2 regions of the Sutcliffiella sp. FSL R7-0096 genome follow, and region 1 is predicted to be linked to the other one. Evidence: riboswitches for the same ligand, from Rfam matches in the RefSeq annotation. Region 1 holds a riboswitch; the other holds the start of a gene.
What was found. A riboswitch is a leader RNA that binds a small molecule or an ion and turns the genes downstream of it on or off. The one in region 1 is predicted to bind S-adenosylmethionine.

Region 1 (4,682 bases):
AAAAGCTTGGTGTTGGCTTGAATGGCTGCTTTCACTTTATCCAAGTCCGTCATATCCACAAAAGTATGCTCCACTCCATAGCGGGTCAGCACCTCTGAAACCATCCGGTAAGTACCACCATAAACGTCTTCTGAGATCAATACGTGATCCCCTTGTGAGAGAAGGAGGAAAGCAGTCGAAATCGCCGCCATCCCGGATGAAAAGGCAAAACCTCTTGTTCCTTCTTCCAGCTGGGCGATCGTTTCCTCGAGGGCCTCCCGGGTCGGATTGGCAGAACGGCCATAATCATATTTGCCAAAGGAATCGATATCTGATTGATGGAAGGTGGAAGCATGTTGAATGGGCACGCTGACAGCACCATTGCTCTTGTCTACCTTGTGGCGATTGTGCAACAGCTTCGTTTGAAAAGAATGGCTCACGATAGGACCTCCTTTTGGATGGAAGCAGCCTTTAGCGCCGCCTCTAAGTCTTCAATCAAGTCTTCTGCGTCTTCAATGCCGACCGAAAAGCGCAACAGCCTGTTGCAAACACCGGTCTCGATGCGGATTTTTTCCGGGATGTCCGCATGTGTCTGGGTGGCAGGGTACGTGATGAAGCTTTCTACGCCGCCGAGGCTTTCGGCAAAAGTGATGAGGTTGAGGTTCTGGAGCAACGGGTTCACCCATGCCTCATCTTGGATTCGGAAGGAGAGCATCCCGCCCCTTCCCGGATACAGCACATCTGTGATGGCATCGTGTTGTCTCAAGTAATCAGCAATTCGCTTCGCATTCTTTTCGTGCCGTTCCATGCGAAGGGAGAGAGTCTTCATCCCGCGAATCAATAGCCACGAATCGAATGGACTCAGCACGGCGCCAGCTGCGTTATGGTGGAGGGAGAGTGATTCACAAAGCTCCGCGCCTTTTGCGACAATGAGTCCTGCGAGCACATCATTATGCCCGCCAAGGTATTTGGTGGCGCTATGAATGACGATGTCTGCGCCTAATGTTATGGGGTTTAATAGAACAGGAGTGTAGAACGTATTGTCAACGATCAAAAGGATTCCGTGAGCTTTCGCAAGCTGGGAAACGGCTTCAAGATCTGTTTCTACCATCAGGGGATTGGTTGGAGTCTCCACAAAAATGGCCTTCGTCTGTGGAGTGATTGCGTCTTCGATACGTGAAAGATCGGTCGTGTCCACATAGCTACAACACAGTCCCCATTTCTTATAGCCTTCTTCAAAAAGACGGTATGTGCCGCCGTACAAATCCTTACATACGATAAGATGGTCACCGGTCTTGAAAAGGGAAAGGATCGTCAAAATCGCAGCCATGCCGGAGCTACAGGCAAACCCTTGGTCGCCGCCCTCGAGGTCTGCAATCGCTTTTTCCAACACATGTCGCGTCGGATTTCCGGTTCTTGTGTAGTCATAACCTGTTGATTGCCCAATCCCTTCGTGTCGATAGGCAGTGGAGAAATAAACAGGCGGATTGACGGTTCCAGTGGCAGTTTCTGAGCGGTTTCCAATTTGCGCAAGCTTCGTTTCCGTTTTATACATGATAAAGGCCTCCTATATTTGCAAGTGACGACTTTCTATAGGCAGAGTGGATGGGGATTCAGTCTTCCAAGGTGTGAGACTCCGGCGGGAGAAGCGTGTCAAGGGTGGCCCCGCATAAGCTGAGGAAGCTCACAAGACCGCCCGCGGAAGCGAACACCTAGAACGGAAAGCAACAGGGGAGCTTCAGAGATAAGAAAAGGCCGAGAATAAAAAGAAAAAGCCTTCTATAAGAAGAAGACTTTTCTATCAAAAGTTCATTCTTCTCATCTCTGCAAGCATCACAGCTTGCTGGAATTAGCACCTTTTCAACGTCCGATCTAACGGGCGCTGCTGGTTGCTGAGGTGTCTTCGGGCCATTCCCTCAACCTCTCTGGATAAGAAAGTTCACTATTTAATTATCTGAACAATTTAATTATTTTACTAATTTACAACAGGTAAGGGGGAAATGCAATGTTTTTTTCTGAATGATTTAATTTTATGCGGTAAAGGGGTGGGGTAGAAGTTGCAAGTATGGAATTTTTGTAAATGATTAATACGTTTGATGAAAATTACTTTGTATAGTAGATCTTTCAACTAATCCCTTCACAATAACGCTTAATTCCTTCGTTAACTTGTTCAATTCCCTCACAACGACTGCCATTCCTATAGATTTGGTGTCATGGAGGAATTTCAAAAAATTAATCCCTTCACAAGAGAGAGAAATCCCTTCATAAGTGGAAAGAATTCCGTCATATCTCCTCTTAATCCCATCATAACGCAAAAAAATCCCTTCACATGAAAAGGAGGGCCCAATTGTAGCTTGAAAAATCCGTTACTTTAATAACGGAAGAGGGAAAACATAAATATGTCATAAAATGGTCAATCCCAAAAGAAGAAATTCAAACGGGCATGTTATATAATGTTAACTATAAAGTATGTGAAGTTTTTCACTAACTAAACTATTCCATCCGATTTTCACTTACAGAAAAGAGGGGTTTTAACGATATGACTGATTTAAAAACGATCGCAAAATCACATAGAGGCACAAGAATGACGCTAATCCTAATCGCCATCCTGACAGGGGCGACGGTCATCGGGCAGGCGTATTTCTTTGTCACCATCGTCGATCGCGTGTTCCTAAGGGGCCACACGTTCCAAGAGATCCTCCCATTCCTTGGGGGGCTTCTTGCGGTATTGGCTGCAAGAGCGGCATTGGCCTATTGGAGCGGTCTCACCGGCGTGAAGCTTGCTGCCAAAGTAAAACGCGATTTCCGGATTGCCTTGCTCCGTAAATTTTCTAATAGCCCGGTTCAAGCTTCCCTAAAAGGTCAATCTGGCCAAAAGGTGAGCGTCATGATGGATGCGGTGGATGAAATTGATCCGTATTTCAGCAGGTATGTGCCACAGGTCATCCAATCGAGCATCATCCCGATCATGATCTTGATTGCTGCATTCAGCCAGCATGTAAATACAGGGTTGATCATCTTGGTCACAGCACCGTTCATTCCGATTTTCATGATTGTCGTAGGCTTGAAAACGAAGAAGAAATCAGAAGAGCAGATGGATAAACTGAACGCATTTTCCGGAACGTTCCTTGATACCTTGCAGGGGCTGACGACGTTGAAGCTGTTCGGTCGCTCTGCCAAGCAACAAGAAACAATTGAAAGCAGTAGCTTAAGCTTCCGTGATGCGACGATGGAAGTGTTGAGAATCGCATTTCTATCTTCCTTGATGCTTGAGTTCATTTCGATGCTTGCCATCGGATTGATCGCGCTTGAGGTAGGATTACAGCTTGTTGTTTTTGAAAATGTGACGTTCTTTACTGCTTTTTTCGTATTGGTATTGGCACCTGAGTTCTACCTTTACCTGAAGGAGCTTGGAAGCGCCTTTCATACAGGGCGCGGAAGCATGGGAGCAGCGAAAAAAGTGACAGATGAGCTCGCAGAAGAGGAGGCACCTATGGAATGGGGAGACGAATCCCTAACAACAGAGGACGGTCCGCCTTCTATCCAATTGAAAAACCTGGGCTTCCGTTATGGGGAACAAGGCTTTGCCATAAATAATTTATCAGTGGATATTCCGCCCTATACGCAGCTTGCCTTGATTGGTCGAAGTGGTGCGGGAAAATCAACATTGCTCAACCTGATGGCAGGGTTGATCCGCCCGACAGAAGGCGAAGTGCTGGTGGATGGAAAACCATTATTTGAATATGAGGAAAAAGGATGGTTTGACCGTGTGAGCTATATCTCGCAGAATCCTTATCTTTTTTCCGGAACAATAGCAGAGAACATCGCTATCGGTGGAAAAGCGGAAGCGACACAAGCGGAAATAAAAGCCGCTGCGGAGAAAGCGGGAATCCTGACGTTAATAGAATCTTTACCTGAAGGCTTCCAAACGAGGATCGGAGAAGCGGGAAGAGGATTATCCGGAGGGGAGAAGCAGCGATTAGCGTTGGCACGGGCCTTTTTGAAAAAGCCGTCGGTTATCCTGTTCGATGAACCAACAACAGGACTCGATCTGCAGACAGAGCGGATATTGCAAGCTTCCATGAAGGAACTGGCCAAAACGTCGACTGTCATTACCGTTGCACACAGACTGCATACGATCAAAAAAGCGGACTCCATTTTACTGCTCGAATCAGGTGAATTAATCGCCCGAGGAAAACATGAAGAGCTGGTCGAAGCAGTACCGGCTTACCGTGAAATGGTGTCTGCCCAGCAAGGAGGGAGCGCAGGATGAGAGAATTAGCACATGTTGTGAAACTGGTCATGTTGGAAAAGAAAGACATACTCCTGTCCATTTTGCTCGGATTCTCTGCAGGGATTACGGCTGTGGGGCTGTTTGCCTCTAGTGGTTACCTCATTTCCAAGGCGGCACTTGCTCCACCGATCTATACGTTGACGGTGATGATTGCGGTATTGAAGCTTTTCGGTTTTGCGAGGGCATTCAGCCGCTACGGCGAGAGACTATACTCGCATAGGGCGACCTTTACAATATTAAGTAATCTACGCGTTTCTTTTTATAAAAAAATAGAGCCCCTTGCGCCACAGATTTTTCAGAAGTATCGCAGCGGCGATTTGCTTGCACGGATTGTGGGGGACGTGGAGAGCTTGCAGAATTTCTTTCTTCGCGTATTTTATCCACCGATTGTGCTAGTGCTCATCTTTTT
Region 2 (4,682 bases), 1.3 Mb from region 1:
ATCAATACCACCAGAAACAATATAGAATGGAATTCCCTCTTCTTTTGTAAATGCCACAAACTCTTTGAAGCCATCCCGTATCTCAGCGTAAGCTAATATATATTCCGTAATAGCCTCTTTTTTCTCAGAAGGAAGAAGGGCAAACATCTTCCCAACCCCTTCCTTGATGGAGATTTCTTGGGATAGTACCTGGTTTTTAATTTCGTCCCATTCTTCTGGGGCGTATTTCTTCATGATGGCAATGATATTGTCACTATTGGTGATGGTTCCATCAAAGTCACAAAAAATCATCTGCTTATTGACTGTCATGATGTAACCTCCACACTTCCCCATTGCTTAATGGCAACCTCAAGCTCAGGGTGCTTTTGGGCGTAAACTGTCAGCGATTCCCCAGCCTTCACCGCATCTACTGCCTGACGGAAAGCTTTTGCTCCGGCTGCCCCACCAAGCTCATGTCCGTGGACCCCTCCTCCTGCGTTGATGACCGCATCGTTCCCAAAATCCTGATAAAGTAGCGGTACGAGTCCTGGGTGTATCCCAGCTGATGGTACAGGCAAAGTCGTTTTCAACTGATTGTCAGCTACCGTCAGGGCATCCCGGATTCCGAGCGCTTGTTCCTTCGGCAACGCTACACTTCCATAAGGTGACGGAAATAAGGAAAAGTCAGCTCCTGCATAGCGTAAAAGTTTACCTAACAGTAATTCATTGGAAATGCCATAAAATTCTGACGGGGTCACCGCTCCGCTAACCGCCGGATGTGCCATGATCGGAATGGATACTTCCTTGTCTTCTGCCAAACTTTGAAGTGTATCAAGCCCATAAGCAAAAACATTAAATAGCAGAAAATCAGCACCTAATTCTACAGCCCTTTTTGCTTTATCCTTAAGCTCTAACGAACGGCCTGTCAGGTTTACCGCATATCTTGCACGATGACCTGTCTCCTCTTTCACTTCCTCTAAGATTCTTCTGCCTTCGGTAATCCTTTTTTCAAAAGGGGTAAGTTCGTTTTCAAACAATATTTCGTCATCCTTGATGAAATCCACTCCCCCGAGAGCCTGCTCCTTCAACTGATCAGTAAGATAAGCAAGGTCCCTGCCGATCACCCCTTTGAAAATGCTCATGACGAATGGTCTATTATGAACGCCTGTAGTGGTGCGAAGCCCCTCGATTCCAAATTTCGGTCCAGGATATGCCCGCTTCAAGTCATTACTGAACTCAAGATCGATTAACTTTATCTCCCCATCAAGCGAAAGCTTGCCGAATACAGTGGTTAAAATGGCTGGAAGGTCGTTGCTGTAATTGAAACTAGGATACGCAATTTGGATGATGCCGCGTGTTATGGTGTTCCCCAAATAAGCATCCACCCTGTCACTTGACGAAAGCTTTTTGACGCTTACCACTCTGCCTTTATGCTTTTTCAGCTGCTCCTGTTCAAGTTGTGGGAGGTCAGTCCAGGACCCGATTGTAAGTCCGAGTGCGATACCTTCCGCTTTTTTTTCAAGATTCCCTTTATGATCATGAACCAGATAGGTTGCTAGAATTTCTGACATTATGTACACCCTTTCCATCGATCTTAAAAAAACAAAAAACCTCTTCGATAAGAAGAGGTTCGTCTATCTAACGTCCTCTTATCTATCAGCTTCATGCTGCAAGATTTAGCACCGTGCTTAATAAAATTAAGTCGGTTGCCGGGTTTCATCGGGCCAGTCCCTCCACCTGCTCTTGATAAGATTGGATAATATAAATTTATTATTCACCGCTGTTAATTTCCTCATATGGCTTCGCTTTCCGTGGGGCGACCTTGAGCCTCCTCGTTTTCGCCTGCGGGGTCTCAACATTGTCGCTATTCCCCCACTGGAGTCTTCGCCATTTGCTCAATCAACAGCTAGTAATTTAACTGAATTCTAGTTGAGATTATGCCATCATTCTGCCTTTATGTCAACAGACTATTCAGAAAATCTTCAACTCTCTGATTCGTTGAACTGCTTCTTGCAACCTTTCCGTACTGGTTAATAAACCGACGCGTACATAGCCTTCGCCAAAGGATCCAAAGCCTATACCAGGCGCTACGACAACATGTGCTTCCTCAAGAAGCTTGTCTGCAAACTCCTTGGAAGTATACCCTTCAGGAACTTTTAACCATGCAAAAAAGGATCCTTTCGGTGCCTTTACTTCCCATCCAATTTCCCGCAACCCTTGAATAAGGACATTCCTTCTATCCTCATACAAATCTACAAGCTCCTGGACACATGTTTGTTTATCTAACAATGCTGTGGCAGCTGCCTCTTGGATCGCGCCAAAAATACTAACATACATATGATCCTGCAAAAGATTGATAGCTTTGATCACACTTTCATTCCCCACTGCAAACCCTACACGCCATCCAGCCATATTAAAAGTTTTCGACAAAGTATAGATTTCAATTCCGACATCCTTCGCACCTGGGGTCTGCATGAAGCTAAGTGGTTTTTTTCCATCAAAACCGATGGCACCATAGGCAAAGTCATGTACAACGCAAATATCGTGTTCATTTGCAAGTTTTACAGTTTCCTTAAAAAATGCTGAATTCGCCACAGCTCCTGTCGGATTATTGGGATAATTGAGGAACATGAGCTTAGCAGCTTCCAAGACTTCTGAATTGATATCTTCATAGTTTGGTAAAAAATGATATACTTCTTTTAATGGCATATATTCCATTTTAGCTTTGGCCAATGCCACTCCAGACCAATAATCTGGATAGCCCGGGTCTGGGACAAGGACGGTATCCCCTTCATTCAATAAACACTGGGGAATTTCCACTAGTCCAGCCTTGCCACCAAAGAGTATGGCTACTTCAGTATCTGGATTTATGTCCACATCGTATTCCCTTTTATAGAAAGTGGCAATAGCTTCTTTGAGAAATTGATGCCCCCGAAATGGGGAATATTTATGATGATCTGGTTTTTCAACTGCATCCTGTAACGAGCTTACAATATGTTCAGGTGTGGGCTGATCCGGGTTTCCTTGTCCTAGATTGATCACATCATGACCTTGTGCGACCACTTTCCCCACTTTTTCAACCAATGATGCAAAGAACTGTTTAGGCAGTGTATTTAATAATTCAGATTGTTGAAAGTGTTTCACCTTTTTCACCTACTTAGAAAATTCTTGAAATCCTAGTCACAAATCATATATTGTTAGATTCAACTTGTAAAGTATTTTTTCAACGGGGGGATAAACTTATGAAATGGAAAATAGCTTGTATTCAATTTGATATAGCCTTCGGAGATCCCGAAGCAAATATAGAAAAAGCTTGTGAACTGTTGACAGTGGCAGGCAATGATCGACCTGATATCATCGTATTACCTGAACTTTGGTCTACAGGCTATGATCTCGGACGCCTTGATAAGATTGCAGATTCTGGCGGTTTTGTTACAACCAAGTTCCTTAAATCTGCGGCAAAAGAGCTGAACGCTCACATTGTGGGTGGTTCTGTCGCCAAAAAAACAAACAAAGGGATTTATAACACGATGATTACGGTCAACAAAGATGGAGAAGTTGCCGGAGAATATAGCAAATTGCACCTTTTTCGATTGATGGACGAGCATCACTTCCTCCAGCCAGGAAAGACAGATGGAATGTTTGAGCTTGACGGAGAAACATGTGCTGGCTTCATTTGCTATGATATACGGTTTCCTGAGTGGATCCGTGCCCATACTACAAAAGATGCAAAAGCAATCTTTGTTGTTGCAGAATGGCCTTTGGCAAGGGTTGACCATTGGCGTACCCTTCTTATCGCCCGGGCCATTGAGAACCAGTGTTATGTAATCGCTTGTAACCGTTCAGGCGCAGATCCGAAGAATGCTTTTGCAGGACACTCCATGATTATTGATCCTTGGGGGGAAGTTTTGGCAGAAGCAGGAGAAAGAGAAGAGATTATTACTGCTGAAATTGATTTGGCTAAAGTGGAGGAAGTAAGGAAAAGAATCCCGATCTTTGAAGATAGAAGACCACAATACTATTAATTTAGCGGTTTAATAATACACCGCTGTTCCTTTCCGCGGGACGGTGCTGGAGTCTTCGCCATTAGCTCCAATCCATAGCTGAAAATTACAAAACGTAATGTTAGAACTTTTTCAAATAGCTCAGTTAGAGTTTTTTTTACACAGCCTTAAGTAAATGAAGTCATTATGTTGATTGGAGTGGAAGGCGCGCAGACGCCCGCGGGAGGAAGGGACAGGTTAGAACCCTGAAGCGTTGTGAGGAGGCTCACGGACCGCCCGCAGGGAAGCGAAGCGCCTGGAACGGAAATCATCTGTATTATAAAATTCTCTTATTCTTTCAAAACAAAAAGGACTCCGGGATGGAGTCCTTTTCTATTTGGCTAGCATTATTTTGTAACGTTAGCAGCTTGAGGTCCACGAGCACCTTCAACGATTTCGAAAGAAACTTCTTGACCTTCTTCTAGAGTTTTGAAACCTTCGCCTTGGATTGCGGAGAAGTGTACGAATACGTCGTCTTGACCTTCAACTTCGATGAATCCAAAACCTTTTTCTGCGTTGAACCATTTTACTTTACCTTGTAACATGTTTGTTCCTCCTTGTGGTTTACCCACGTAAATATTACTATTCTTGCTCTTTCAAACATTTCAAGACGAAAACTTGTTTCTGACTTTCCATATTCACGAACAAAAATAATAGTTT

Region 2: linked by a shared signal. The riboswitch ahead of mtnW (2,3-diketo-5-methylthiopentyl-1-phosphate enolase) and the one ahead of MKY77_RS01960 (methionine biosynthesis PLP-dependent protein) in region 1 are both predicted to bind S-adenosylmethionine.

What each region holds. Positions count from the first base shown of each region.
Region 1 covers NZ_CP152003.1:347,617-352,298, forward strand. The annotation lists gene metC (cystathionine beta-lyase) at 1-419, opposite strand, end outside; gene MKY77_RS01960 (methionine biosynthesis PLP-dependent protein) at 416-1,534, opposite strand; SAM riboswitch class I at 1,795-1,915, opposite strand; gene cydD (thiol reductant ABC exporter subunit CydD) at 2,519-4,252, shown strand; gene cydC (thiol reductant ABC exporter subunit CydC) at 4,249-4,682, shown strand, end outside.
Region 2 covers NZ_CP152003.1:1,646,592-1,651,273, reverse strand. The annotation lists gene MKY77_RS08405 (2-hydroxy-3-keto-5-methylthiopentenyl-1-phosphate phosphatase) at 1-309, opposite strand, end outside; gene mtnW (2,3-diketo-5-methylthiopentyl-1-phosphate enolase) at 306-1,550, opposite strand; SAM riboswitch class I at 1,626-1,732, opposite strand; gene MKY77_RS08395 (pyridoxal phosphate-dependent aminotransferase) at 1,951-3,123, opposite strand; gene MKY77_RS08390 (carbon-nitrogen family hydrolase) at 3,222-4,004, shown strand; gene cspD (cold-shock protein CspD) at 4,370-4,567, opposite strand.